4 regions of the Massilia sp. DD77 genome follow, and region 3 is predicted to be linked to each of the others. Evidence: predicted binding sites of a transcription regulator. Region 3 holds the regulator's gene; each other region holds the start of a gene.

Region 1 (7,273 bases), on a different contig from region 3:
GGAATCGCCCAGCCGCACGGTTTCACCGTCGATCACGGCCACGTGGCGTCCGCCGGCGCGCGGCGAAATCAGCACCGACTGCAGGCGCGGCAAACTGTCGCCGGCGCCGTCGGCGCGTGCGCCTTCGAGGGCTGCCGGCGGGCGGGTCGGGTCGGTCAGGGCCTGCGCACCGGCAGGCAGGTGGGCGAGCGCGAGGCCCGCCAGGGTCGTCAGGATCAGGTTCTTCACAGCTTCATCCATTTCCGGTCCAGGCTCAGGGTGTACAGGGTGAGGGTCAGGCGGGATGCCGGATACTCCTCCACGTCGAGCTGCGCCTTGCCCCAGAACAGCCGGGTGGGCATGGTTTCGAGCGCGCTCATGTAATCGACCATGTCGAGATAATTGCCGCGCACGGTGACTTCGACACCATGGCGGTACAGCAGATCGGCTTGCTTGGGCGCCGCGGCTGCCGGGGCGGCCCCTGCTGCTGCCGCTCCGGGCGCAGGCGCCATGGGCGGCTGCAATGCGCCCAGCGTACCCGGCGCGGGCTGTGGCGCCGGCGTGGGCGGCGCCGGCGGCGGCGCGTTGCCCGCCCCTTCCGCGCCCGACAGCGGCTCGGAAGGCAGGGTGCGCAGCGACACCAGCTTCAGGCGGCCGTTGGCCTTGAGGATGGACTCGACCAGCGGCGCCATGCGCTCCGGCGCCACCAGTCCGTGTTCCATGGCCAGCAGGGCCTCGTTCAGGCGGGCGGTTTCTTCCTTGATCGCGGCCAGCCGCTTGCGCGCGGGCGCATCCGGATCGACCTGGTAAGCCTGTACCTTGGCGGTGATCTCCCCGTCCAGGCCCATCATGTTGTTGCGCTGCTGGGCGATCTGGTCGCGCAGGGTATCCTGGTCGCGCAGCAAGGGGCCGAGCGCCATCGAGTGCGCCAGGAACACGATAACAGCCACGACGGCGGCGAACATCAATCCACGTTCGCGCAGGCTCAGCGCGTCGATCTTCGCCGCCAGTTCCTTGATGCGCGCCTTCATTGGTACAGCCTTCATTGGCGCACCTCTTCGGCCACCGATTGCAGGCTGAACTCCACATAGGGCGCCGGAACGGTGGACGGCTTGCCGTCCGCACCCGTGGCGTTAACCGGCGCCGCCTGGCGGATCTGCAGGCTGGTGAAGGCCTTGCCCTGCATCAGGGGCTCGCCGGTCAGACGGTTCAGGTAGCCCGGCACCTTGGCCGGGTCGGTGGTGCGGCCCTTGATGCCGATGTCCTTGCCGGCGCCGGCCACGGTCACGCCGGTCAGCCACAGGCCCGGCACGCTCTGGCGCGCCAGCGCGCGGAAGTAGCCGGCATAGCCCCTGGTGTCGCCCAGGTCGCCGCGCTCGATGATGCCGGAAATGTGGCGCAGCGAGGCCAGGTGGGCCTCGGCCTCCAGGATCTCGGCGTCGAGCTCGCGGCTCTTCTGGCGCGGCGCGAAATCGGTGTTGACGCTCGCCAGGCGCTCCTGCTTCTGCTTCAGGCGCAGCGCGCCGGCCTCGGCTTCGGCGCGCAGACTTTCGGTGCGTACCTTACCATAGGCGAGCAGCCCCCCGAGGCCGGCCACCAGCACGGCCAGGGCGATCGCCATGGTGCCGGCGGTCAGGACCTTCTTCTGGGGCAGGAAGGCCGGGTTGAACAGATTGATCTGCTGGCTCATGCCGCCACCTCCTCGCGCAAGGCGGCGCCCAGTGCCAGGAAGAAGCGCTGCTGGACCGACTTGTCGGCCAGCTCGGGGGTACGCGAGAAGTCGAGCAAGCTGGCCAGGTCCAGGCTTTCGACCGGGGTGTACAGGTTGCTCGACAGGTACTCCTCGAGGCCGCTCACATCCGACGGGCCGAGCACCAGCTTGGCCACGCTGATGAAGGAATACTGGCGCTCGAAGTGGTCGAGCGAACGCTGCAACTCGAGCGTGATGCGGTCGAAGCTGGCGTGCTTGCGCTCGTGGTCGGGTTCGAGCAGCTGTTCGATGGTGACGTCGAAGCGGCGCGACAGGTAGAGCTCGCCTTTGTAGGTGACCGTCAGCAGACCGCCGTCCTCGCCGAACGAGAGCATGGCCACGCCCCGCCCTTCCGGCGCCAGCATGGCCGAGATATTCCGCTGGGCCATTTCGGGAATGTCGATCACGCCCAGATCGACCTTGGCGTCCAGGAAGAGTTTCTGGCGCGGGGCGATCACGGTATTGCGCGCCGCGACCACGAACACCGACTGCTGGGCGCGCGCGCCGGCATTGGCGTCGACGGGAATGTCGAGCACGTCGATGGTGGCCTGGTCGACCGGGAAATCGAGGATGTCCTTGAGGCGCCAGCGGATGGCGGTCTTCATCTCGTCCTTGGGCACGTTCGGCGCCTCGACGCTCAGGACCTGGTACTCGCCGCCCGCCAGCACGGTGGCGCAGCGGAAGCTGTTGGCCTGGCCTTCGCGCGCGGCCTTTTCGAGCACGGCCGCGGTGTCCTGGCCCGGAAGGAATTGCGCAAAGCGCACGAAGGGCTTGCCCTCGGCGATGCGCTTGACGCTGGCGGCAGCAATCCCGTCGCGCTGGACGGCGATGCTCAACCAGCCATCTTTTTTCTTTGCTCTCTTAAAAAAACGCATGCACGCCCGGGAGTCGATCGACGAAAAGTGAAGGGTTTCGGCTACCTCTTGATTATATTCAAGAAGTGCCGAAAACCATCACTAAATCTCTCGGATTACCCGCTACGTGTGCGTTTCGCGCCGTTTTTGCCCGATTTCGTTATCAATAGACTTCGCGCACGTAGATGACCGGACTGCGGTATTGACCAAAGCTCACTTGTCCGAAGGTGCTGGGCAGCCAGGCCGGGCTGTCGAGGTTGACCAATACACTGCCCTGCCGGTTGGCGCCGACTGGGGCAATCGCGTACACCGCGCGGCCATCCGTGAGCGGCAAGGCGCCGGCGCTGGCCGAGTCCAGGGCGATGCAGTTGGCGGTGCCGCTCATGCCGGCGACCTTCAGCGAGCGGGTGCAGCTGGAAAAGCGTACCTGGCTGACGTTGAGCTCGTCCGGGTCGGTGAAGGTCGAGGTTGGCGCCCAGGCGGTGCCGGTCCAGAACTGTGCCTGCAGTGGGATGCGGGTGCTCAGCCGTTCGGAGCCGAAGACATTGGCGACCTCGACCCGGCCGGTCACGACCATGATGCCGCCTTCGATCGATTGGTCGATGTCGGTCTGTACAGAGCTCAAGGTGAGCGCACCTTTGCCGCCGCGGCTCTCGGCGGCGGTCGCGCGCAGGTAGATCGCGGCCGGGGGCGGCCAGCCGGCCTTACTGCGCGTGGCTCTCGCGTCGAACGCGGTCCCGAGACCGTAGGCGGCCGCTCGGGTAGTCAAGCGTTTGTTGCTGCCTCCCAGAGTGAGGCCACCGTTCGCGGGTGCGACAATGGCGGTACCGGTACCCGGCTTGCTCACGGCCTGCAGGTTAATTTCCGGCACCAGGGTCGGGAAGCGAACGCTGTTGAAGAAAGAGAGCTCGCCGCCGTCGACATCATGCGCCTTGACCTGCACCGCAAAGCCCTGGGTCGAATGCGTCGCGGTCGTGATCGCCGCCAAACCTTCGGCCGGACATTTCATGCGGGGCACGCAATCGAAATTGCCGTCGACGATGGTCGAGAAATACGCCGGGTAGAAACGGCCCACGGTCTGCAGGTCGGTGGTGTAGTCGCGGCTCGTGCCAAGGTAGGCTGCGACCGCGGCCGTGAGTTCGAAGCTGCCGACCTGGCTCCAGCTGAACGCCGTGCCCTTGAAGGCGCCAGCATCGGGGAAGCTTCCTTCCAGCTTGGTCAGCTCTTGCGCCGACACGTCCTTCAGCGCCCCCGTCCCCGCCATGGCGAGTACCGGTTTCGGCCGCAGGGCGACACCTTCGTTGCCGAAGCCCTTGAGCTCCTCGCCGGTGCTGGCACGCGCGACCAGGGACATCGTAAACGTCTCGCCGGCCATCGCGAAACCCACCTCGGTCAGCTCCTTGGTCTTGGGGTTCGCATAGCTGCCATCATTGCGGACGATTGCCAGTTCGAGCTTGGCCGGCACCGAAACAAGGTCGGCGTCGTCGAGCAGGCCCTTGCTGTCCTTCAGGAAGAGCTTGAGGATGCCGACATCGAGGTAGGAAAACCTGGTCTCGACCGATGCGGTGTTGGCCGGATAGCTCAAGGTCAGGGACTGCCAAGTCGGCATGCCGGTGGCCGAGCTGCACTTGTCCAGGCTGATCGTGGTGGTCGCCGTCCCGACCGTGTGGCTGTACCTGGCCTGCGCCGTCGAGGATTGCGGACCGTAGCAGCCCAGCGCGAACTGGAGCGGCGCGGTGACGGTCTGGCTGGTGCTGACCGCCAGCGCCTTGCCCTCGGAGACAGCAGTCACCCATACCGGCGCCACGTTCCCCGCCACGATCCCGTTGGTGGTCTCGTCATACAGCGGGCAGGCGCTCGATCCCACCACCGCTCCGACCGCGCATTTGACGCTGGTGAATTTGTAGCCTGCCGCCTGAGGCACCACCGTGGTCGATTTGACGCTCTTGGTATTGTTGCTGGTATCCGGGTCCATCGACCCCGTCACCGTCGCGCTGACCGTCATCTCGCCCGCCTTGGTGACCTTGGTGTTCAGCACCAGCGGCGGCGTCACCTCGTTCATGGCGAGCGTCTGCGCGTAGTTGCAGGTCACCACCTGGCCGAAGACCGTGCAGCTCCAGTCGGTGCCGGTGGCCGACGTGTAGGTCTGACTGGAAGGCAGCGTAATGCGCACGGTGATCGGCCCATCGTCCGCTGACGGCCCCTTGTTGTTCACCGTGAAGTTGTAGCTGGCCGGGGCGTTTTCCTTGAGCGGGCCGTTCTGCACCATCTCGAGCGCCAGGTCGGCGTCCGGCGCGCTCGGCACGGCCAGGACGGCCGTGCTCAGCAGGATCATGTCCTCGGTCGCGCGGAAGGTGGCGCTGGCGACGTTCTGCCGGGCCGTGAACGGGCCGATCTCGTAGGTGTCGAAGTCGACGCCGACCGATGCGGCGTCTTTGTTGACGCTGCTCTGCGAATTAAACTGGTTGCCCGCGGGCGCATAGGCGCCATTGGTCAGGATCGAGCTGGTGTTGTTCCCCGTGAAGTAGACCGCCTCGGCATTGGCCGACAAGCCCTGGTCGCCTTCCCACACGATGTGGCCAAAGCGGCCGCGCTCGGTCGTGGTCACGTTGTCCGGCGTGCGGAAGTTGGTCATCGTGAAGCGCAGTTCGGCGTAGTACAGGGGCTGGAATCCCTCGTAGATGTTCAGGTTGCGGTAGGACTCGCTGCCGTTCGAGTACACCACCAGCAGCGAGAAGCCGCCCAGCACGGCGTTGCGGTCGCAATGCAGGCTGCCGTTCGACACGCTCAGGCCGCTGAAGCTGTAGTCGCCGCTGCCGTACTCCCTGACGATACTGGTCACGTCGGCCGCGCTGCTGAAATACGGAATGCCGTTGGCCACGCTGGCGGTATAGCTGCGCGTGGAGCTCGCGGTGATCGAATAGCCGTTCATCGTCACGGTCCTGTCGGGACTACTGCCCGAACCGGCCCAGTACAGCTGGGCCGACACCACGTTCGACAGGAACGGCAGGGTGAGCTTCGCCTTTTCTTTCTTGTTGGGCGAGCTGACGTGGCAGGACTGATTCCCCTCGGCCCATTTGCGCAGGGTGGCCTGCGTGCCGGTGAAGTTGATGTTGCCGGAATAAGTCTTGTACAGGCGCAGCGCGGTCTGCGCTTGCGCGGGCACGACCCCGGACACGCCCCACAAGAGGATCGCGAACGCCGCCAGCGCCCGCAGCATCGACATGCATCGTTTCATAGCTCGACCTCGACCTGGCGCCGGACGTAGTCCGGACTGGTGCTGGTTGGTTGCTGTTCGCAGGCGCCGTTGACCGGCTGGTTGCAGGCGATGGCGCGGATGCGCCAGCGCTGGAGCGGCTGCGGATCGCCGTTATCGTCTTCCACCTGCAGGGTGGGCAGAAGGGTACAACTGACTGTCACCGTGTAGCTGGCCAGCACGCTGTCCGGCAAGCGGAACGAGGTCGTCGCCACGCAGTTGCCGGGGGGACGCAGGCGCTGGAACAGGCCCCATTCGATGCCGGCGCGGGCGGCCTGGTAGGCGCGCGCCCCCTCCAGGTCCAGGCTGGCGCTGGCCTGCTGCGAATTGAACAGGCTCACCGCCGCCACGCCCATGCCGGCCAGGACGACCAGCAGGAAGATCGCGGTGACGAGGCCGACGCCGGCGCTGCGCGCCAGGCGGCGTACGGAAAGGACGTGTCGGTTCATGGCGTGTTGTCCACGTGGACCTGGTGCACCAGGCGGACGGTCGCGTTGCCGCCCTGCGGCACCCGCAGGAGCAGGTTCATGACCACCAGCGCGCTGCGGCGCGAGGCGGCGCTGCCGTAGCTGAACATGCCGAGGCAATTGGCCACGCGCGCGGCGATCACGGCGCGGCGCGGATTGCCTTGGGGCGGCGTCAGCTGGAATTCGTTGATCGGATAGTCCCAGTAGCGCACCAGCGCGTCGCTGCCGTCGCCCTGGCGCTCGCAGACATAGCTGACCGGGAAGTCGACCACCTGGAAGCGGCGGCCCGGCGACGTCATCGGCGTCACCTGGGTGGCGAAGGTATTGAACCTCAGCCGGACGACGGGGTTGTTGGGGTCCGCCATGCTGACCGACTCCACCTGCTCGATATTGCGGTCGGTACTGCCGCTGCGGGCCAGGTAGGCGTCCGAAGGCGCGCTGCCTTCGCCGAGGTTGTACACGACGATGTAGTCATTGGGCTCGATCGCCACGCTGGTGCCGCCGACGACCGTGAAGTCCCGGTTCGTATTCGGATCCGTATTATTGAAGTCGAGCGGCGTGCCGGTCAGGCCGAAGTCTTCTGCCGCCAGGTAGCGGCCGCCGGTCTTGGTGAGCAGGAATTCGATGGCGTTGCCGTTCGGGTTCACGCGCACGCTGTTGGGCAGCGCCATGCGCAGGTCGCGCGCCACGCGGCGCAGCGCCAGGTCGGCCTCGTCGGTCACGGCGGCGCGCGCGGCGGTATCCCGGTAGCCCTCGACCGGCCCGCGGATGAAGACGGCGACGATGGCGCCCAGGATGCCGACGATGACGATCACCAGCACCGCCTCGACCAGGGTGAAGCCGCGCGTGCGGCGGAGCATGCGGCCGGCCGTCATTGGACCAGGGGCGCGTAGCGCGCGCGGTAGCCGTCCAGCACCAGGCGCTGGCCGTCGTAGGCCACCTCGACACGGATGCGCAGCAGGTCGGT
Region 2 (7,273 bases), on a different contig from region 3:
TGTGGACGTCCTGCGGCGTGAGCGCATGGAAGAAGGCCACGTGCGCGGCGGCGTCTTCGGGACGAATGGGACGCAGCGTCAGCCTGCCTATCGCGCTGTCCACCTGGCGTTCCAGTTGTTCCGGATACGGCAGGATCGCCAGCCGCGCATGGCCGTCGCACCCTGCGGGAACCGGCTGCAGCCGCATGCGCGCGTCGAGGGCGATCACGCCGCCGGCGTCAGCCAGCAGCGGATTGATATCCAGTTCGGCCAGCTCGGGCAGGTCGGCCGCCAGCTGGCCCACGCGCACCAGAACGTCGCACAGGGCGTCCATGTCGGCCGGCGGCCGGCCGCGGTAGCCCGCCAGCAGGCGCGCCACGCGGGTGCGGCTGACGAGATCGGCGGCCAGCACCCGGTTCAGCGGGGGCAACCCCACCGCCTGGTCGGCCGTGACTTCGACGCTGACGCCGCCATGACCGAACAGCACGACCGGCCCGAATACCGGGTCGACACTGACGCCGACGATCAATTCCAGCGCCTGCGGCCGGCGCGCCATCGCCTGGACCGTGAAGCCGTCCACGCGCGCGTGGGGCAGCCGGGTGCGCACCCGCTCCAGCATCGCATCGAGCGCCGCGCCGAGCCCCTCCGGGCCGGCCAGGTCGAGCGCCACCCCGCCGATGTCGGACTTGTGGACGATGTCCGGCGACACGATCTTCAGGGCCACCGGATAGCCGAGGCGCCCGGCGGCGGCCAGCGCGTCCCGGCGATCAGCGACGATCTCGGTCGCCACCACGGGGATGCCGTATGCGGCCAGCAGGGCCTTGGCGGCATGCTCGCCCACGGCGCCGCCGGCGTCCATGCCCCCGGCGATGAGGGCGTCGACCTGGACGCGGGCGGCATGGCGGTCGGGCGCGCCGAGCTCGGACGGCCCGGGGGCCTGCATCAGGACGGCCTGGTTGCGCCGGTAATCCACCAGCTGCTGGAAGCCCTTGACCGCTTCCTCGGGAGTGTCGAAGACCGGCACCCCGGCCTCGATGCACAGGCGGCGGGCCTCGGCCACGCTGGGACCGCCCAGCCAGCAGCACAGGACGGGCCGCGCGGCGTCCGCGATCAGCGGCAGCAGGGTGCGGGCGATCTCGGCGCTCGGCACGATCGCCGTCGGCGCGTGGATCATCAGCACGGCATCCAGCTCGGGTGCGTCCAGCAACGCGGCCAGCGCATGGCGGTAGCGCTCCGCGGGCGCATCGCCCACGATGTCGATCGGATTGGCGTGCGACCACAAGGGCGGCAAGCCGTCGCCCAGGCGCGCCAGCGTGGCGGGCGCCAGCTGGGCCAGCACGCCGCCCGCGTCCGCCAGGGCGTCGGTCGCCATGACGCCCGGCCCGCCGCCGTTGGTGAGGATCGCCAGGCGCTCGCCGCGCGGAAGGCGGGCGCGCGCCAGCATCGCCACCGCGTCGAACAGGTCGTCCGTGGTGCGCACCCGCAGCATGCCGGCGCGGCGCAGCGCCGCGTCGTAGACCAGGTCCGATCCGGCCAGCGCGCCGGTATGGCTGAAGGCCGCGCGCGCCGCGTCCTTGCCGCGCCCGGCCTTGACGATCAGGGTCGGCTTGCCGCGCGCCGCGCCGCGCGCCGCGCTCATGAACTTGCGCGCCTGGCGCAGGCTTTCGGCATACAGCAGGATGGCGTCGGTGCCGGGATCGGCGGCCAGGTAATCGAGCAGGTCGCCGAAATCGACGTCGCTGCCGTCGCCCAGGGAGATGAAACAGGAAAAGCCGATACGCCGCGCGGCGGCCCAGTCGAGCACGGCGGTGACGAGCGCCCCCGACTGCGCCACGAAGGCCAGGCGGCCGGGGAGCGCCGCGCCCGGCGCGAAGCTGGCGTTCAGGCCAATGCCCGGCACCAGCATGCCGACGCAGTTTGGGCCGAGGATGCGCAGCAGCCAGGGTTGCGCCGCGTCCAGCATGGCTTGGCGCAGGCTGCGGCCGCCGCCGGCGTCGGCGTCCAGACCGGCGCTGATGACGATGGCTGCGCGGCAGCCGGCGGCGCCGAGTTCCCCGATCAGCGTCGGCACCGTGGACGCCGGCGTGCAGATCACGGCCAGGTCGGGGACGCCGGGCAGCTCGCCGACGCGGCTGTAGGCAGGGCGGCCGCCAACCTGGGCATGGCGCCGGTTGACCGGCCACAGCGGTCCGCGGAAGCCGCCCGCAAGGATGTTTCGCCACACGGTCGCGCCCACGCTGCCGGGCCGGTCGGAGGCGCCGATCACGGCGACCGAGCGGGGCGCAAAGAAGTGACCGAGGTTGCGAATACTCATGAGCTCTCCCTGGCCTCAGCCAAATATCGACAGCCTAGCGAAGCCCGAGAGTAAATTATTTGACGGACATCAAAATTGGAATAGAAATCGATGGTAGCGCCCGCAGTGCGAGGTTCGCTGCGCCAGTCAGTACGAATGCTCGTGGATTTGATCTCCATCAAACACAAGGCCGGGCGATATGGCGAGACTGGCTTGACATTCTTGGTCGGGACGAGGAGCAGGGCTGATGAGCTACAAGACCATCGTCGTACATGCGGACCTGTCGCGCCATGCTCCAGGGCGGATCCGGATCGCCGCCGAGCTGGCCAAGGCGCATGGTGCACACCTGATCGGCGTTGCCGCCACCGGCGTGTCGCGTGACATTTTTCCACATGGCTACCATGCGGCGCCGGACAGCCTTGAGGCAAGCTATTTCCAGCCATTGCACGACACGGCGGCGCGCGCCCTCGAACAGTTCGCCGCCATCGCCGACGAGGCAGGGGTGCCGTCGGAGGGCCGCCTGGTGTGCGACCTGGTCAGCGATGCGCTTGCCAGGCTGGGACGCTTCAGCGACCTGGTGGTCGTCAACCAGGACGATCTTGCCGAAGCCCTGACCGACACGATCGGGCGCGTTCCGGAATATGTCGTGTTTACCTGCGCCCGCCCGGTTCTGGTCGTCCCCTGCGCACCGGGGCGCCGGTCGCCGGGCGAGCACATCCTGGTGGCATGGAACGGCAGCAAGGAGGCCTCGGCCGCCCTGCGCGCCGCCGTGCCCCTGATGCAGCGCGCCACGCGCGTGACTGTCGTGTCATTCCAGATCCCCGGCGGCGCCGGCCTGTCCGATGCCGGCGAGGATGCAGACTTGATCGCCTTCCTTTCCCGCCACGCGATCCGGGTGGAGATGCTGGCGATCCGGCGCAATATCGACAATGGCCATCACCTGCTGACGCTGGCGGCACAGGACGGCTACGATCTCGTGGTCATGGGGTGCTACGGCCATACCCAGTTCCGTGAACTCTTTCTCGGCGGCGTGAGCAGGACCGTGCTCCAGGACAGCACGATTCCCCTGTTGCTCGCGCGCTGAGCCGGAACCGACCCCCCGCGCTTACGGGAATTCGCCGAACTCCGGCCGCGACGCTTCGCGCGGTACCCGCAGCAACAGTACCGGGACGGTCGAGTTCGCGAGCACGTATTGCGCGACGCTGCCGGCGAACAACCGGTTGGCGTCGTTCGGTCCGTGCGTTCCCATTACGATCAGGTCGCAACCCTGTTCTTCCGCGATCCGCACGATCTCCGGGCCCGGTACCGAGGAGAGCGGTGTTGCCCACTCGCAACTCACCCCGGCAGCGTCGGCGATGCGCCGGACGGTCTCGACGTGAGCGCGGGCAGCCTCGTGTGCGCGGAGGAACTCGGCCCGGGTGTCCGGCACGGCGGCGCCGCTGTCCGGCATGGAAAAGTGCGGTTGCGCGACCGATACCGCCACCATGCGTCCGGCGCCTGCTCGCGCGAGCAGGGCGCCCATCTGGGCTGCCTGGACTGCGATGTCGGAGCCGTCTGTCGCCACGCAAACTCTTTCGATGAACATGATGGAGGGTCCGGGAAGGTGGAATGCGTTCAGGATTACCATACTTGCTCGTGCTGTGTTTGACCGGCGTCAAGGAACTGCCAAATGGCATCTCAGGCAATTTTGATCGAGATCAAACATTTAATACGGCACTGAGTCGAAGATGGAAAAGCCTTCATTGATCGCGATCGGACGGCTCTCTCATGTGCCTTGCCATTCCCATGCAGGTTGTCGCGCTCGACGGACAAACGGCGTGCTGCGAGGCGGGCGGCGTCCGTCGTGAAGTCAGCCTCTACCTCTTGCCTCCCGGTTCGGTTGATGCCGGCGACTTCGTCATCGTGCACGTGGGTTATGCGATCCAGACAGTGGCAGCGGACGAAGCGCTGGGCACCTGGGAACTGCTGGATCGCGCTACACGCGCGCAGGGCGGGACATGATGCATGAGCTGTCTGTCTGCAGCGCGCTGCTGGACCAGGTGGCCCGGCTGGCGGCGCGGCACGGGGCAAGCGGCGTGAGCATGGTGAGCTTGCGGCTGGGACCCTTGTCCGGTATCGAGCCGGCGCTGCTGCGGGCAGCCTATCGGGAGGCGCGCCGCGGTACGCCCGCGCAGGACGCGGAACTGGCCATCGTGGAGGTTCCGCTCAGGATCGCCTGCCTGCGCTGCGGGGCAGCAGGCGACGCCGCGCTCGACAGGCTGAGCTGCGCCATCTGCGGCAGCGGGCTGACCCGGCTCCTGAGCGGCGACGAAATGCTGCTCGACAGCGTCGACCTGGTCTTCCCTGGCCAGTCAACTTAGCGCCTTGGGGGGAAACGATGTGCGAGGACTGTGGTTGCGGCATGAGCGCCGGCCATTCCGGGCCGAACTATGCACCGGTGGAAGCGCGCGGCACACGGATAGAGGTGCTGCGCGGCCTGCTGGCCGCCAACGACAGGACGGCGGCGCACAATCGCCGCCATTTCGACGCCGCTCGCGTCCTGGCAGTCAACCTGATGTCGTCGCCGGGGGCGGGGAAGACATCCCTGCTGGAGGCGAGCATCGAGGCGCTTGCCGCGGAATACGCCATCGCCGTGATCGTCGGCGACCTGGAGACGGACAACGACGCTCGCCGCATCCGCGCCAAGGGCGTCCCCGTGGTACAGATCACGACCGGCAGCGCCTGCCACCTGGACGCGGCGATGGTGCACGACGCGTGGCACCGCCTGGCGCAGGACCGGGTCGACATCCTGTTCATCGAGAACGTGGGCAACCTGGTCTGTCCCGCCAGCTTCGACCTCGGCCAGCACCATGACGTCGTCCTGCTGTCGGTCACCGAAGGCGACGACAAGCCGGCCAAGTATCCGGTCATGTTCCGGGCCGCCGACCTGCTCCTGATCAGCAAGGTGGACCTGCTGCCCTTCCTGGACGACTTCGATCAGGACAAGGCCACGCGCTCCCTGCGCCGGATCGCCAATCCAGCCCCCGTGCTGCCGCTGTCTTCCCGCAGGAGGGTCGGCATGGAGGCCTGGCTCGCCTGGCTGCGCCGCATGCATGCCGCCTTGCCGGCGGCCGTGGAACACGCCCGATGAGCGCCGACGCCATCCAGTGGCTGGCGCGCATCCGGGCCTTGCGCCTGCCGCCCCGGCTCAGGATCATGAATGTCTGCGGCGGCCACGAGCGCACGGTGAGCATGGCGGGACTGCGCAGCGTCCTGCCGCCCGAGGTCGAACTCATACCCGGACCCGGTTGCCCCGTCTGCGTGTGTCCCGAGGAAGACATCCACGACGCGGTCCGGATCGCGCTCGACGGGGAGGCGATCGTGCTCGCGTTCGGCGACATGCTGCGGGTGCCGGCCAATGTGCCGAAGGGCGAGCCGGCCTCGCTGGAGCAGGCGCGCGGCGCGGGCGCCGATGTGCGGCCGATCGCCACGCCGCTCGAGGCGGTCCGGATCGCGCGGGCGCATCCGGAGCGGGCGGTGGTGTTCTTCGCCGCCGGCTTCGAGACCACGACCGCGCCGGTGGCGGCCATGCTGCTCGCCGCGGCGCCGGCCAATCTGTTCGTGTTGCTGTCGGCACGCCGCACCTGGCCGGCCGTCGCCATGCTGCTCGACTCCGGGCAGGCGTCGTTCGACGCATTGCTGGCGCCCGGCCATGTGGCCACCGTCATGGGGACCGACGAGTGGCGTTTCGTGCCCGAACGGCATGCCATGCCGGCGGCGGTCGCCGGGTTCACGCCCGACAGCCTGCTGGCGGCCACTTATTCCGTGCTGAGGCAAGTCGTCGAGGGGCGCTGCTTTCTCGATAACTGTTATCCGCGGGTGGCGCGCCCTGGCGGCAATCCGCTGGCGCAACAGCAGATGGCGCGGGTCCTCGACATCGTCGATGCGCCCTGGCGCGGCATCGGCGTGATTCCGCGCTCGGGCTACCGCTTGACGTCCGCTTTCGCCGGGCACGACGCACGCCTGCGCTTCCCCGCCGATCCGCAGGCCGGCCGCAAGCGTGCGGGCCGGATGCCGCCGGGCTGCGACTGCGCGAAAGTGGTGCTGGGGCAGATCTACCCCGACCAGTGCCGTCTTTACGGCCGCGCCTGCACGCCGCGTGGGCCGGTCGGCCCTTGCATGGTGTCCGACGAGGGAGCCTGCCGCATCTGGTGGGCGGCCGGGAAACGTCCGGCCGGGCTGGCGGGGAGCGAAGCTTGATGCCATGGATACGGTGAACGCGACTGGGGAACGGGCGGAGGGCGCGGCGGCGGCCTGCCGCTGGCTGCTGTCGGGGCGGGTCCAGGGCGTCGGATTCCGGCCTTTCGTGCACCGTCTTGCCGGCGCCCGCGGCATCCGGGGCTTCGTGCAGAATGTCGCGGGCCAGGTCCTGGTCGTCGGCGAAGGCGAGGCCGCCGCGCTGGAACGCTTCGGCCAGGCCCTGCTGGCGGAGGCGCCGCCGCTGGCCCGCGCGCGCCTCGCTTCCTGCGAGGCACAGCCTCCATCCGGTTTCCCGGACTTTCGTATTCTCGCGAGCGACGCCGATGCGGACGGGGAAGTGTTCCTGCCGCCCGACCTGTTCTGCTGCGACGACTGCGTGCGCGAACTCGGCGATCCTGCCGACCCGCGCTACCGCTATCCCTTCATCAACTGCACCCAATGCGGCCCGCGCTACACGCTGATCGCGGCGCTGCCCTACGACCGGGCGAATACGACGATGAAGGCATTCCGCCTGTGCGCACGCTGCCGGAGCGAATACGAGGACCCCGGCAGCCGGCGCTTCCACGCCGAACCGGTCGCCTGTCCCGACTGTGGGCCGCAGCTAGCCTTCCATGCCCCCGGCAGGCCGCCGCTGCATGGCGAGGCCGCGCTGGCGGAGTGCGTTGCGCAGCTGAAGGCGGGACGCATCGTCGCGGCGAAGGGCATCGGCGGCTACCATCTGCTGGCCGACGCCGGGAACGAGGCCGCCGTGGAGCGCCTGCG
Region 3 (7,273 bases):
CGACCACCGCGTCGACCGAGCAGCCCACCGAGCAGTGGCTGCAGACCGTGCGCTTGATCTCGGTCGGCACCGGGGCGTTGGGCACCGGATCGGCCGCCTCGGCCGCTTCGATCACGTTCAGCGGCAGGTGGCGGGCGAAGGCGCCGGCGCCGGCCGCGACACCCGCTCCCACCAGGAAACGCCTGCGCTTCAGGGCGCTGTCGCGCGTCGTCTTTACGAGGGACATGTGCTGGCTCCTCCTGTATCGCTCACGATATCGCTCACCAATAGGCGGCGGTCTGGTAGTAACGGCGGATGTGCTCGGTTTCGTGGTAGCCGCGCGCGGTCCGGGGCGCGGCGCCGGCGGCCGGGGCCTTGGCCGCGTCCGCCTGCGCGGAACCGGTCACGACCGCCAGGGCGCCCAGCGGCGCCGCCTTCAGGAAGCTGCGGCGGGTGGGGTCGGGCCCAGGCCCGCGAGGGTCCGGCGCCTGGCCGGAAGACGGGGGCGCGGGCAACGCCGCGCCGGTCGCTTCGAGTGCGTCAGTCATGGGTCTCCTCCCCTACCACGAAGGCCTCGGCTTCGATCGCGAGGAAGACTCCCGCCAGCCTTGCGATCAGCCGGTAGTAGTTGGCCCCCTCGGCGGCCGAGATGTCGGCCACGGCGCGCGCATACCAGGGCGCGAGGTGGGCCTCGAAAAAGCTTTTCTGCTCCGCCAGCGTGCGGCGTGGAATGCCCGGTGCGCCCGCCACCAGCAGGCGCATGGTCTCGCACAGGGCGCCCAGGTGGTCCTCGAACTCGCCCACGCCGCGCACCCGCGCCAGTCCCAGGCGCGCCAGGTCGGCGCGCAGGACGGCCAGCGGAGCGTCGTTGATGTAGCCGGACAGGTAGCGTGAACCGTAGGGATTGACCGGCGGCGTGCCGATGCTGATGAAGAGCTGGGCGAATTCGTCGGCGACCGCCTGCGGGTCCATCACGCCCGATGCCAAGGTCAATTGCTCCCAGGCTTGCTCCAAGGCCAGTTCGCCGCCCTGGGCCAGGATCGGGTCGGCATTGGCGAGCGCCTCCAGCAGCTCGGCGTCGGGCGGAGCCAAAAGCAGCCGCGACAGCAAGGCGTACAGGTCGGCGCGCGCCTGGTCTTCACCACTCAGGGGAGGCGCCAGCGTGACGCCGGCTGGTCGGTCGAGCGTGGGCGCGCTGGGCGTGGACACTGTGCAGCTCTCCTGTTAGCAAAGGTTCATGAGAAGTGTATTCCTCCCCAGCTGGAGAGCGCGCACGCTTGGCTCGTCAACGCATGCCGGCTGCCCGCATGACCAGGCGCAGCGCGAAGGCAACCAGCGCCAGGGTGGCCACGCCGCCCAGCCAGAGCGCCGCCGTCCAGGCCAGGCGGCGCATCCATTGGCGTTTGCCGGGCTTGAGGTGTTCCATCAGTGATAGCCCGCGTCGGCCTTGACCTTGCCCCGGAATACCCAGTACGACCAGGCCGTGTACATCAGGATGATGGGCAGGATGAACAGCGTGCCCACCAGCGCGAAGCCCTGGCTGCTCGGCGGCGAGGCCGCTTCCCAGATCGAGATGCTTGGCGGAACGATGTGGGGCCAGATGCTGATCGCCATGCCGCTGTAGCCCAGGAAGATCAGGGCCAGGGCCATCACGAAGGGCAGCCTGAACGGCTCCTTGCCGCGCCCGCGCCCCAGCGAACGCAGCAGCAGGAGCATGCAGGCCGCCACCAGGATCGGCACCGGCGCCAGGAACACGGTGTTCGGGAAGGTGAACCAGCGGTCGGCCACGGCCGGGTCGCGCAGCGGGGTCCAGATGCTGACCACCACGATGGCGCCCAGCAGCATCAGGGCGAAGGGACGCGCCACCTGCACCATGCGCGCATGCAGTTCGCCTTCGGTCTTCATGATCAGCCAGGTAGCCCCCAGCAGGGTATAGGCGATCATCACGCCCAGGCCGGCGACCAGGGGGAAAGGCGCGATCCAGTCGAGCGCCCCGCCGGCATAGCTGCGGCCAGAGACCGCGATGCCGTCCAGGAAGGCCCCGAGCGAGACGCCCTGGAAGAAGCTGGCGACGACCGAGCCGCCGATGAAGGCCTTGTCCCACAGGTGGCGCTCGTGCTCCTTGGCCTTGAAGCGGAACTCGAAGGCCACGCCGCGGAACACCAGGCCGATCAGCATGAAGACCAGAGGCAGGTAGAGGCCCGAGAGGATGATCGAATAGGCCACCGGGAAGGCCGCCAGCAGTCCTTCCCCGCCCAGCACCAGCCAGGTCTCGTTGCCGTCCCAGACCGGGGCCACCGTGTTCATCATGGTGTCGCGGTCGCGCTTCTTGGGAGTGAAGGGAAACAGCAGGCCGATGCCCAGGTCGAAGCCGTCCAGCAGCACGTACATGAAGACCGCGAAGAAGATGATGACGGCCCAGATGATGGAAGTATCGATGCCCATGGCTTCAGCTCCGCTCCGGACCAGCGTCCGCGCCGTCGTTGGTATTGTCGTCGTTCTGGACGTCGGCCGCCGACATCGGCCGCATCGGGGTGCGCTCCTCGCCCGGCCCGCCCTCGGGCGGCCGCGCCAGCTCGAAGTGCTGCGGCCCCTTGCGGATCATGCGCAGCACGTAGCCGGTGCCGGCCCCGAACACGAACAGGTAAGCCGCCACGAACAGCGCCAGGGTCAGGCCCAGGGCCACGGCGCCATGGGGCGAGACGGCGTCCGCCGTGCGCAGCACGCCATACACCACCCAGGGCTGGCGCCCCACCTCGGTGGTCACCCAGCCGGCCAGGATCGCCACCAGGCCCGCCGGCCCCATCCACAGGGCGAAGCGCAGGAACAGCCGGTTGGCGAACAGGCGCCCGCCGCGCCGCAGGAACAGGCTCCAGGCCCCGAGCGCGATCATCAGGAGGCCCAGCCCCACCATCAGGCGGAAGCTCCAGAACACGATCAGGGAGTTCGGCCGCTGGTCGCGCGGAAAATCCTTCAGGGCCGGGACCTGGCCGTCCAGGGTGTGGGTCAGGATGATGCTGCCCAGGTAAGGGATGCCGAGCGCGTACCGGGTGCGCTCCTCTTCCATGTCGGGAATCCCGAACAGCAGCAGCGGCACCGCCTCGCCCGGATGGTTCTGCCAGTGGCCTTCCATCGCCGCCAGCTTGGCCGGCTGGTGCTTGAGCGTGTTCAGGCCGTGGAAGTCGCCGACCACGGCCTGGACCGGCGCCACCAGCAGCAGCATCCACATCGCCATCGACATCATCTTGCGCACCGCCGGGTTGTCGCGCCCGCGCAGCAGGTGCCAGGCGGCGGAGGCGCCCACCAGCAGGGCCGTGGTGAGATAGGCGGCGATCACCATGTGCACCAGGCGGTAGGGAAAGGAGGGATTGAAAACGATCGCCAGCCAGTCGGCCGGCACCATTCGTCCGTTCTCGATGGCATAGCCTTGCGGCGTCTGCATCCAGCTGTTGGCGGCCAGGATCCAGGTGGACGAGATCAGGGTGCCGATCGCCACCATGCAGGTAGCGACGACATGCAGGGCCGGGCCGACCCGGTTCCAGCCGAACAGCATCACGCCCAGGAAACCGGCCTCCAGGAAGAAGGCGGTCAGCACTTCATAGGACAGGATCGGTCCCAGGATGCTGCCCGCGAATTCCGACAGGTAGCTCCAGTTGGTGCCGATCTGGTAGGCCATGACGATGCCCGAGACCACGCCCATGCCGAAGGTGACGGCGAAGATCTTGAGCCAGAAGTGATACAGGTCGACGAAGACCTGGCGCCCGCTGCGCAGCCAGCACAGTTCGAGCACGGCCAGGTAGCTGGCCATGCCAATTGTGATAGCCGGAAACAAAATATGGAAGGACATCGTGAAGGCGAACTGGATCCGTGCGAGATCCAGGGCGGACAGACCAAGCATGGCGTGTTCCTTCGTGGTGTCGGCGTGTTGCGAATCTAGCATGCGCGGTGGGGGCGCACGCTTGGGTAATGGCTTTTTTGCTACGGCTGTCACTGAATCTGGCGCGGTTTGCCGGCAAATCTGGGTCCCTGGGACGATTTGTCGCGTCGCATCCCCGGCCCGCCCGTCTATAATCTGAGCATCGCGCGATCCACCGGAACCCCCATGACCCAGCCCGTGTCGTTCATCACCGACCCCAGCAAGCAGCCCGTGAGCATCCAGGCCCTGAAAGCCAGCTGCTCCGCCTGCAGCATGCACCAGTTGTGCCTGCCCATGGGCCTGGAAGACGCCGACATCAACCGCCTCGACCAGATCATCGGCCGCCGCCGGCGCCTGGAAAAAGATGAACGGCTCTACCAGATGGGAGAGCCGTTCCGCAACCTGTACGCGGTGCGCTTCGGCCACTTCAAGACCTACCAGGTGAACGCGGCCGGCGAAGCCCAGATCACCGGCTTCCAGATGGCCGGCGAGCTGCTGGGCATGGACGCGATCAGCGGCAACCACCACTGCGACGCCGTGGCGCTGGAAGACAGCGAGGTCTGCGAAATTCCCTTCACGCGCCTCGAAGAGCTGTTCGGCGAAGTGCCGGCCCTGCTGCGCCACTTCCACCGCATCATGAGCCAGGAAATCACGCGCGAGCAGAACGTCATGCTACTGCTAGGCAATATGCGCGCCGAGCAGCGCTTCGCCGTCTTCCTGGTCAACCTGTCGGCCCGCTATGCGGCGCGCGGCTATTCGCCCACCAGCTTCCAGCTGCGCATGTCGCGCGAGGACATCGGCAACTACCTGGGCCTGACCATCGAGAGCGTCAGCCGGCTGCTGTCGCGCTTCAAGAAGCAGGGCTGGCTGCAGGTCGACAAGCGCGACGTCACCCTGCTCGACCCGGCCAAGCTGAAGGCGCTCGCGGCCGGCACCGACATCTGCAGCCCCATGGCCTGAACCATGGCGGCGCCGCTTCCGGTCGACCTGCACCTGCGCAGCTACGGCATGGTGCGCGAGGCGGACCGCCACGACTATGCCCAGATCGTGCTGCCGGTGGCCGGCGAGGTCGAACTCGACATCGAAGGCCGCGGCCGCAAGCTCGATCTGCTGCACGCCGCCGTGGTCGCACCCGGCGCCTGGCATTCGCAGGCTGGCGCGGCCGGCAACCAGTCCTTCATCCTCGACCTCGATCCCGGGCTGCTGCGGCAAGGTCCCTGGGAGCGCCTGCTGGAGCGCCCCTTCACCCCGATCGGCGCGGCCGCGCGCAAGCTGGTCGAGTTCATGAGCCTGGCGGCGGCCGGCGCCAAGGCGGCGCCCCAGCTGGTGCAGGGCTGGACCCCGCTGCTGCTCGATTCCCTGGCCCAGGCCCAGGCCGCCTTCCAGCCCGCCTCCAGGCTTGCCGCGCTGATGGCGCGCATCGAGCTTCAACCCGGCCTGCCCTGGACCCTGGACAGCATGGCGCACGCCGCCTCCCTCAGCGCCAGCCGCCTGCACACCCTGTTCCGCCTGGAGACTGGGCTGAGCCCCCACGAATGGCTGCTGCGCCGCCGGCTGGAAGCGGTCTGCACCCTGTTGGCCTCGACCGGGCGGCCCATCGCCGACCTCGCCCTGGAGACCGGCTTCTCCGACCAGAGCGTGCTGACCCGCGCCATGCGCAAGGCCATGGACACCACGCCCGCCGCCTACCGCAAGGCCGCACGCGAGGATACGCACAAGACGCAGTAGGCGGCGCCAAGACGCGGTCCCGGCCGCGCGGCCAGAATCTCCGCTCTCAGGAGACATTCATGGTCAAGCCAAGCACTTCGCACACCTCGCTCGGCATCGGTTCGGGCATCCTCGCCGGCGCCCTCTGGGGCCTGGTCTTTCTCGCTCCCGAACTCACCGCCGGCTTCCTGCCTTTGCAGTTGTCGGCCGGGCGCTACCTGGCCTACGGCCTGGTGGCGGCGGTCCTGATTGCGCCTTCCTGGCGGCGCCTGCTGCGCACGCTCACCTGGAAGGAATGGCGCGCCCTGCTCTGGCTCTCCTTCAGCGGGAACATCGTTTATTACGTGTTCCTGGCGACCGCCGTGCAGCAAGGCGGCGTGGCCATGCCCTCGCTGGTGATCGGCCTGCTGCCGATCGCCGTCACCCTGGTGGGCAGCCGCGACCGCCACGCGCCGCCGCTGCGCCGCCTGCTGCCTTCGCTGGCCCTAAGCGCGGCCGGGCTGGCCTGCATCAGCTGGCAGTCGCTGTCCAGCGCCGGCATCGATTCGCTGCCCGGCCTGGGCTGCGCGGTGGGCGCGCTGGTGTCCTGGACCATCTACGCGGTGAACAACAGCCGCTGGCTTGGCCGCTTGCAGGGCGTCTCGGGCCACGACTGGAACCTGGCGATGGGGGTCGTGACCGGACTGGAGGCCCTGTTGCTGGCGGTTCCCGCGTTTGCCGGGACCGACACGGGCCACAGCAGCGCGCAATGGCTGCATTTCGCGGGCGTGGTGACCAGCGTGGCGATCCTGTGCTCGATCCTGGGCAACGCCTTGTGGAACGTGGCGAGCCGCGCCCTGCCCTTGACCCTGATGGGGCAGATGATCGTGTTCGAGACGCTGTTCGCGTCGCTATACGGCTTCCTGTGGGAGGAAAGGTGGCCGACGGGGCTGGAATGGGCGGCCATGGTACTGCTGGTGGGCGGGGTGGTGGCGTGTGCGCGGGCGCATGCGCGTAGAGACGATTAAGCCAGCCGTCCACGGGCACCTCGTTATACCCGCTCGCTCAACCCGTCGTCCCTGCGAAGGCGGGGATCCAAGCTCGTTGAATCGAGCTTGAATGGAACCATGAGGCTACTCACGCAAACTTGGGTCCCCGCCTTCGCGGGGATGACGGATTAAGGGCGCGGGCCGAAACAGTGGATCAGCTATCCATGCGCCGCCTGAGCCACCAAACTGGCATCATGCCAGAGTAATCTCAACAGGAGCGAACACGGTGTGGTGGACACGAAGCTGGATGACGGTGCAGCAGGAATTCTCGGACTTGGGGAACGTGGAGGACATCACCCGCATCGTGGTGCGCCTGCTGGTGGCGCTGGTGCTGGGCGGGCTGCTCGGCTACGAGCGTGAATCGGTGGGCGCCTCCGCCGGCCTGCGTACCCACATGCTGGTCTCGCTCGGCGCCGCCCTCTTCGTGCTGATCCCGCTGCAGGCGGGGATGGGCATCCAGGACCTGTCGCGGGTCCTGCAGGGCATCGTGGCCGGCATCGGCTTCCTGGGCGCGGGCGCCATCCTCAAGCAGACCGACAAGGACGACATCAAGGGCCTGACCACCGCGGCCAGCGTCTGGCTGACCGCCGCGATCGGCATCGCGGCCGGCATGGGGCGCGAGGCGACGGCGGTGCTCAGCACC
Region 4 (7,273 bases), on a different contig from region 3:
ATCCAGGGAAAGTGATCGTCGATACCGCATGCGAGCAGGCCTGCGACCTGATCTTCATGGGTTCGCACGGACGGCGTGGCCTGAGCCGGCTACTCGCAGGCAGTGTGACACAGGCGGTGCTCGCCTATGCCCCGATGCCGGTCATGGTGTTGCGGCCGGTGTCGAAGGACGAGCGTGCGCAGGCGCTGGCGCGGCACTGTCCAGCAGAGCGCCATGCGTGACCGGGACTCCAGGTGCGCTCGCGTCCGCAGCGGCCACCATGGCGCACGCTTGCGGAGCCGGTGAAGCAGGCACTCCAGGCCGGGCAGGGAGAGGCGGGCCCTCGTCGCCTGAAAGCGGGCTTGCGCGCCTGGACTACCCGCGTCTCCGGTAAGCTCGAGGAAGCCGTCGAGCGCGAATTCGGGAAGGAACTCGACCGCAGCCTGGGCGACATGCTGCCCGCGCTGGGAGCGGCATTCGGGATTGCCGTGGTCTTGTTCAGTGCATGGGATTACTGGATCGATCCGGAGCGGGCAGCGACCACAAGCATGTTGCGCCTGGCGCTCGTGCTGATCGGCGCCGTGGGGTATGCCGCATGGCTCCCGGCGATCCCGGTGGGCTGGCGTTGCGGCTTCGTCTACGGCACGCATACGGGCGCCATGATCCTCAGTTCGGCACTGCTGCCCGACGGCCTGGTGCTCGCGCTCCCGGCGATCACCGGAGTCATGTTTCCAGTCGCGCTGATGGAGCCTCGGCTGCACCGCTTATTGCTAATATTCCTGTTCCCGACGCTATTGTTCGCCCTGTTGGGCGCCGCTGTTCTCCCACAGCAGGTCTTTGCCAGGAGTGCCCTGGTCTACCTGATCACGCTTGGCTTGGCCGCAGCGATCGCTATCAAGCAGGGCCACTTGCGGCGCGCCGCGTTTGTGGCACAACGAGCGCTTGCCTATGAGGCGCATCACGACAGCCTCAGCGGCCTCCTGGCGCGGGGCTACCTGATCGAGCTTGCAGGTCACGACTTTTCGCTCGCGCGGCGCTACAACCGGCCGTTGGCCATCAGCATGATCGACATCGACTACTTCAAGCGTATCAACGATACCTTTGGCCATCCTGCGGGCGACGCCCTGATTCGCGAGCTTGGCAAGGTGTGCTCGGCCGAGCTGCGCGCCAGCGACTATTTCGGGCGCATCGGGGGCGAGGAGTTTGTCTGTGTCATGCCGGAGACGCAGGAAGAAGAGGCGATCGCCTGCGCCGAGAGGATGCGCAATGCCGTAGCAGCCATTCGGCTGGATTTCCCGGAGGGCGTGGTGCGATGTACCATCAGCATCGGGATCGCAGGTCTTGAACCCCGCCACTCGGATTTCAACGCTTTACTGGCTGCAGCCGATGCCGCTCTGTACCGGGCCAAGGCAGGCGGACGTGATCGCATCGAGCTGGCGCCGCACGAACACCCCTGAGGATGGTTGGCTAGCCGGGAGCGGCCGTCAACAGCGCCGCGAGTCGCCCGGGTTCGAGAAGCTCGATCTCGCGCTTGTCGAGGGCGATCCAGCCCTCGTCGCGGAAGCGGGTCAGCAGACGGCTGACGCTTTCGAGCGCCAGTCCGAGGTGGTCGCCGATATCGGCGCGCGACATGTGCAGGCGGAAGCGGCGCGCCGACAACCCGCGCTGGGCATACCTTGCCGACAGGCTCAGCAGGAATCCGGCCAGCCTTTCTGCCGCGGACCTGTTCGCATGCAGGAGCGCAGCCTGCTCGCGGACAATCTCCTGGCTCATCGCACAATGGAAGCGCTGCAGCAATCGTGGCGATACCTGGAGGGTTTCCAAGAACTTAGTATAGGGAATTTCACAGACCTCGCTGTCCTCGAGCGCTACCAGGGTGCATGTGTGGCGTCCGGTGGAGATCGCGTCCAGGCCGATCAGGTCGGCGGTCATGTAGAACGCGGTGACGCGAGGATGACCGTGGTGGTCGGGGCGCGAACCCTTCAGGTGTCCGAACCGCACCGCGTAGAGCATGACGAAGGGCTGGGCCCGGCGAACCAGGATGTCGTCGCGCGCGAGGCGGCGGCGGTGCACGATCAGGTTGTTGAACGTGGCGAATTCGCGTGCATCGACGCCGGAGGGCAGGTACAGGTCGCGGGCGACGCACCGACGGCACTTGGGTACCAGCGGTGCGCGCATGGGAGCACCCAGCTCAGGTTGAACGCTCATGTGATTCATACGGTCTCCCCCGGCGCGCGAAGACGCCGCGCAGACCAGTATCCGGTAAAGTGGAGGGGCGGGCAAGGGCGACGATGGCTTCATTTCTGTAAGGCATCGTGGATCTGTTCGAGCAGGCGCCTTCATTATTCGGTCAAATTTTGATGTCGGTCAACTGAGCCGCATGACATATCGGCTTGGAAGAATTACAGTCGGTCCGACCATGTCGATCGAACGAGACAGCGAGGAATCGATGGCGGACCCCGTCCCGGTAATACCCGACGGCCTGCGCGGCGAGCACGCGGCCTTCACGTCCCGTCCGGACAGCCATGGAAGCTGACGCTCCCGGCGCTCCCGCGGGACTGGACAGCGAAGAGGCGGCTCGGCGCCTGGCGCGCGACGGTCCCAACAGCCTGCCCGATGCAAGCCGACGGCGCTGGCGGCGCATCGCCGCGGACGCGGCCCGCGAGCCGATGTATCTGCTGCTCGCCGGCGCCGCAGTACTCTACCTTCTGCTGGGCGAGCCGCGCGAAGGTGTGTTCCTGCTGGGCATGGTGGTCCTCATGATGTGCATGACCCTGTTTCAGGAAGGGCGCACCGAACGCGCGCTCCAGGCACTGCGCGACCTGAGTTCCCCGACCGCTCTTGCTTGGCGCGACGGCCAGGCGCAGCGTATTCCGGCGAGCGCACTGGTAGAAGGCGACCTGGTGGAGCTGGGCGAGGGCGACCGGGTGCCGGCCGACGGCCTGCTGCTCGCCGCTGCCGGCTTGCTGGTGGATGAGTCGCTGCTGACCGGCGAATCGGTCCCGGTCGGCAAGCTCGCGGCGCCGAAGGGCAGCGCGCCGGCGCCCCCGGGCGGCGCCGACCTGCCATGGGTGTTCTCCGGGACCCTGGTGGTGCAGGGCCATGGCCTGGCGCGGGTCAGCGCCACCGGCCCGCGCAGCGAGATCGGTCGCATCGGAGCCGCGCTCGGACAGATCGAGCCGCCACGCAGCCGCCTGCAGCGCGAGACCACGCAGCTGGCGCGCCGCTTCGCCCTGCTGGGAGGCGTCGTCAGCGTGTCCCTGGTGCTGTTGCTGGTCGCGCGCGGCAGCGACTGGCTGCAGGCCCTGCTGGCAGGCATCGCCTTGTCGATGTCGATGCTGCCGGAAGAGTTTCCCGTCATCCTGACCGTGTTTCCCGCACTCGGCGCCTGGCGCCTGGCGCGGCGCCAGGTTCTGACCCGGCGCCTGGCGGCCATCGAGATCCTCGGTTCGACCTCGGTGTTATGTGTCGACAAGACGGGCACGCTCACGGAGAACCGGATGGCGGTGGCGGCTCTGTGGCGCGAAGGGGTCAAGCACGAGCCGGGCGGCGGGGCTCCGATGCCGGAGGCGCACGGGGAACTGCTGGCGCACGCGCTGCGCGCCAGCCGCGAACTCGGCAGCGACCCGATGGAAGCGGCCTTCTGGCGCCTGGCGGGCGATGCGCTTGCGGACGGCGGCGCGGTGCCGCACGGCTGGGTCCAGGTTCATGAGTACGGCCTGACACCCCAGCGCCCGGCGCTGGTGCAGGTCTGGGACCGCGGGGACGGCAGCGCGCTGGTCGCCGCAAAGGGGGCGCCGGAGACGATCGCCGCCATGTGCCGCGCGGACCCGCCGCGCCTCGCGGCGGCGCTGGAGGCGGCGGCGCGCATGGCGGGCGCAGGCCTGCGCGTGTTGGCGGTGGCGCGCGCCGATGTGCGCACGGGCCCATGGCCGGCCGACCCGGCCGCCTTCGGGTTCGAGTTGCTGGGCCTGGCTGCCTTGGCCGATCCCCTGCGCGAGGATATACCGGCGGCAATCGCATCGTGCCGGGAGGCCGGCCTTCGCGTCGTGATGATCACCGGCGACCACCCGGAAACGGCACGCGCGATCGCGCGCCAGGCCGGGCTGGGGGAAGGTGAAGTACTGACTGGGGCCCAGATCGAGGCGCTCGACGATGCGGCGCTGGCCGCCCGGCTCGCCGAGGCAGCGGTCTGTGCGCGCATCGCGCCGCAGCAGAAGCTGAGGATCGTGCGCGCCTTGCAGCAGGAGGGCGCCGTGGTGGCCATGACGGGCGACGGCGTGAACGACGCCCCGGCCCTGCGCGCGGCCAACGTGGGTGTGGCCATGGGACGGCGCGGCACCGACGTCGCGCGCGAGGCGGCGGAACTCACCCTGCTCGACGACCGCTTCGCCTCGCTGGTGGAGGCGATCGCTTCCGGGCGCAGGATCTTCGGCAACATGCGCAAATCGATGTGCTACGTGATGGCGATGCACGTGCCAATAGCGGGCATGGCCCTGCTGCCGGTCCTGCTGGGCTGGCCGGTGCTGCTGTATCCGCTGCATATTGTCTTCCTCGAACTGGTGATCGATCCTGCGTGTTCGCTTGCGTTCGAGAACGAGCCACCTGAAGCCGACCTCATGCGCAGGCCGCCGCGGGCGCGCGATGACGCCCTGTTTGGCCGCGAAGCCATCCTCGGCGCGCTCGTGCAGGGGCTGTGGGTGCTGGCGGTGCTGGCCGTGCTGTACGGCTGGGCGCTATCGCAGCTGCCCGAGTCCCAGGCGCGCACGGTCGCCTTCGCCGGGCTTGTCTTGTGCAACCTGGCCCTGCTGCTGTCCAACCGCCAGCGCGGCGGGGTTGGCGGGACGCTGCGAATCGCCAATCCGGTGTTCTGGACGATCACCGGGATCGCGCTGCTGCTGCTGGCGCTTGCGGTGTTCGTTCCGGCGGCGGCCTCCATGCTCCGCCTTGCGCCCCCTCCGCCTGCGATCCTGGCCGGCGCCGGGCTGGCCGCCCTCCTTGCGCTGGCCGGGCTGGAGCTGCGCAAGGCTTTTTCTGCGCGAAGGCAACAGCCGGCCAGGATCGCGGGAGGATAGACGCTGGCCACGCGCTTTTGGGTGCTCAGCCGCCGTGCGGCAAGCCCAGGTTCTGGTTTGCCGGCACGGCCACGTCGATCAGCTTCGGTTTCGGCAGGTTCAGCTCGCCCATGAGCTTGACGAAATCCGCGCGGCTGCGGCCGGCCAGGCGCGCGTTGTGGCGCTTCTCCCATCCGATCGTCGACACCGCCTGGCCCTTGTAGTCGTGGCCGGGCCACATGCGCGTGTCGTCCGGCAGGGTGAACAGCTTGGCGTTGACGCTGTCGTACAGGGCGTCGGCACTGCCGCTCTGGAAGTCGGTGCGGCCGCAGCCGTCGATCAGAAGGGTGTCGCCGGTGAAGACGTTTCCGCGCCAGACATAGCTCATGCTGCCGGCGGTGTGGCCCGGCGTGTGCAGCACGGCGATCTCCTCGGCGGCGCCGAAGCGGATCACATCGCCATCCTTCAATTGCAGCTCGGCGGGCGCGATGCCGCAGCCGCCCGGCACCGCGGCGGCGGCGCCGGTCTGTTCGCGCAGCCTGCCGGCCGAGGTCACGTGGTCGGCGTGCGCGTGGGTCTCGAGCACGTAGCGCAGCTTCAGGCCAAGGCGCTCGAGATGGCGGAGGTCGCGCTCCCAGTGGCGCTCCACGGGATCGACGATGACGGCATCGGCCTCGCCGGGCGCAGCCAGGATGTAGGTGAAAGTCGAGGATTCGGTGTCGAACAGCTGGATCGGGTTGAGGTTCATGTCGTTCTCCAAAGAAGAGGTTACCTGCGCTTCAGGCGAGCAGGGCCTTCGCGACCATGCCGGCGGCCACCAGGGCCGAGACCACGGCGAAGGCTTTCTGCAAGGCCGGCCCCGCCACCCTGGCGGCGAGCGAGCGGCCGCCGAGCATGCCGGCCAGGGCGCCTCCGGCAAACGGGAGCGCCATGGACCAGGCGACGCCTCCCTGGGCCGCCGACGTCGCCACCCCGGCGGCGGATATGATGGCGATCACGGCCAGCGACGTCGCCACCGCCGATGTCATCGGCAGGTCGGTATGGCGCCGCAGGGCCGGAACCATGACGAAACCGCCGCCGACCCCGAGCAGGCCGGACAGGAAACCCGCCAGCGCGCCGGACAGGCCCAGCGCCCGGGCGCAGGGACGGGTCCAGACGAAGCGGCCGCTGCGCTCGCCGCGCAGGCAGACCGGCGCATCCGTGGACTGGCTGGATGCCGGAAGGGCGGCCTGGCGCCAGGTCCTGTACGCCACGACCAGCAGCGTGAGGCCGAACAGCAGGCCCAGCCAGCGGGCGTCCGCCAGGCGCGCCGCCCACAGGCCGGCCGGCGCCAGCAGCATGCCGGACGCCGCGATCAGGAGGGCGGCGCGGTAGCGCACCTGCCCGGCGCGCAGCCCGAGGAGGGCGCCGAGCGTGGCCGCCATCCCGACCGCCAGCAGGCCGATCGGTCCGGCCTGGGCGACGCCGATCCCGGTGCCGAACACCAGCAGGGGGACGGCGAGGATGCCGCCGCCCGCGCCGGTCAGCGCCAGGATCAGGCCGACCAGGAGGCCGAGCAGGATGGGGATCAGCATGGCATGCCCGCCTCAGGCCTTGCCGGCGGCGCGGGTGGAGCCCAAACGCTCGAACAACTCGAACAGGCCCATGCCGGCCAGCATGGCGGCCGTGAACAGGAGGGGCTTGGCGCCGCCGGTCGCCAGCGAGGACAGCGCCGGGCCGGGGCAGTAGCCCGCCAGGCCCCAGCCGGCGCCGAAGGCGAGCGAGCCGAGCACGAGCCGGCGGTCGATCCGGGTCGCGGTCGGCAGGCGCATGGCCTCGCCCAGCAGCGAGCGCTCGCGCCGGCCGGCGATGCGGAATGCGAATAGCCCGACCAGGATCGCCCCGCCCATGACGAAGGCCAGCGACGGGTCCCAGTTGCCGGCCAGGTCGAGGAAGCCGATTACCTTGGACGGATCGGTCATGCCCGAGACGATCAGGCCGATGCCGAACGCCAGGCCGACGATGAATGCGCTAAGGATGTGCATGGTGGTGACTCCAGTCTCAGGTGAACAGGTGGCGCGCGAGGAACACGGTGGCGAAGCCGGCCAGCATGAAGGCCGCGGTGGCCACCAGCGAGCGCGGCGACAGGCGCGAGATGCCGCACACGCCATGGCCGCTGGTGCAGCCGGCGCCGTAGCGGGTGCCCACGCCGACCAGCAGGCCGGCGGCCACCAGCGTCAGCCCATCGGCCTCGACGATGG

Evidence for each region. Region 3 encodes FNR, which switches genes on or off when oxygen is low (the NO sensors DNR and NnrR bind a similar motif). Its sites were predicted from a motif close to TTGATNNNNATCAA; they were not measured.
Region 1: V7778_RS10880 (agglutinin biogenesis protein MshI) is a predicted target of FNR. The motif match lies at 2,653-2,666, and genes of this name have one in related genera.
Region 2: V7778_RS13110 (universal stress protein) is a predicted target of FNR. The motif match lies at 3,960-3,973, and genes of this name have one in related genera.
Region 4: V7778_RS13060 (cation-translocating P-type ATPase) is a predicted target of FNR. The motif match lies at 2,337-2,350, and genes of this name have one in related genera.

Annotation. Positions count from the first base shown of each region.
Region 1 covers NZ_JBAMDH010000015.1:86,064-93,336, forward strand. Annotated here, with positions in the region: gene V7778_RS10865 (hypothetical protein) at 1-240, opposite strand, end outside; gene V7778_RS10870 (hypothetical protein) at 225-1,025, opposite strand; gene V7778_RS10875 (hypothetical protein) at 1,022-1,669, opposite strand; gene V7778_RS10880 (agglutinin biogenesis protein MshI) at 1,666-2,604, opposite strand; gene V7778_RS10885 (DUF6701 domain-containing protein) at 2,747-5,809, opposite strand; gene V7778_RS10890 (agglutinin biogenesis protein MshP) at 5,818-6,288, opposite strand; gene V7778_RS10895 (type II secretion system protein) at 6,285-7,166, opposite strand; gene V7778_RS10900 (type II secretion system protein) at 7,178-7,273, opposite strand, start outside.
Region 2 covers NZ_JBAMDH010000019.1:33,924-41,196, forward strand. Annotated here, with positions in the region: gene V7778_RS13100 (bifunctional acetate--CoA ligase family protein/GNAT family N-acetyltransferase) at 1-2,293, opposite strand, end outside; gene V7778_RS13105 (universal stress protein) at 2,520-3,356, shown strand; gene V7778_RS13110 (universal stress protein) at 3,378-3,899, opposite strand; gene V7778_RS13115 (HypC/HybG/HupF family hydrogenase formation chaperone) at 4,040-4,273, shown strand; gene V7778_RS13120 (hydrogenase maturation nickel metallochaperone HypA/HybF) at 4,273-4,632, shown strand; gene hypB (hydrogenase nickel incorporation protein HypB) at 4,674-5,402, shown strand; gene hypD (hydrogenase formation protein HypD) at 5,399-6,511, shown strand; gene hypF (carbamoyltransferase HypF) at 6,516-7,273, shown strand, end outside.
Region 3 covers NZ_JBAMDH010000009.1:91,642-98,914, reverse strand. Annotated here, with positions in the region: gene V7778_RS07080 (formate dehydrogenase subunit alpha) at 1-226, opposite strand, end outside; gene V7778_RS07075 (formate dehydrogenase) at 261-527, opposite strand; gene V7778_RS07070 (TorD/DmsD family molecular chaperone) at 520-1,188, opposite strand; gene V7778_RS07065 (DUF2474 domain-containing protein) at 1,265-1,405, opposite strand; gene cydB (cytochrome d ubiquinol oxidase subunit II) at 1,405-2,424, opposite strand; gene V7778_RS07055 (cytochrome ubiquinol oxidase subunit I) at 2,429-3,877, opposite strand; gene fnr (fumarate/nitrate reduction transcriptional regulator Fnr) at 4,082-4,855, shown strand; gene V7778_RS07045 (helix-turn-helix transcriptional regulator) at 4,859-5,623, shown strand; gene V7778_RS07040 (DMT family transporter) at 5,683-6,609, shown strand; gene V7778_RS07035 (MgtC/SapB family protein) at 6,878-7,273, shown strand, end outside.
Region 4 covers NZ_JBAMDH010000019.1:24,519-31,791, forward strand. Annotated here, with positions in the region: gene V7778_RS13045 (universal stress protein) at 1-221, shown strand, start outside; gene V7778_RS13050 (GGDEF domain-containing protein) at 282-1,436, shown strand; gene V7778_RS13055 (helix-turn-helix domain-containing protein) at 1,447-2,196, opposite strand; gene V7778_RS13060 (cation-translocating P-type ATPase) at 2,505-5,054, shown strand; gene V7778_RS13065 (MBL fold metallo-hydrolase) at 5,080-5,781, opposite strand; gene V7778_RS13070 (sulfite exporter TauE/SafE family protein) at 5,813-6,607, opposite strand; gene V7778_RS13075 (YeeE/YedE family protein) at 6,620-7,057, opposite strand; gene V7778_RS13080 (YeeE/YedE family protein) at 7,074-7,273, opposite strand, start outside.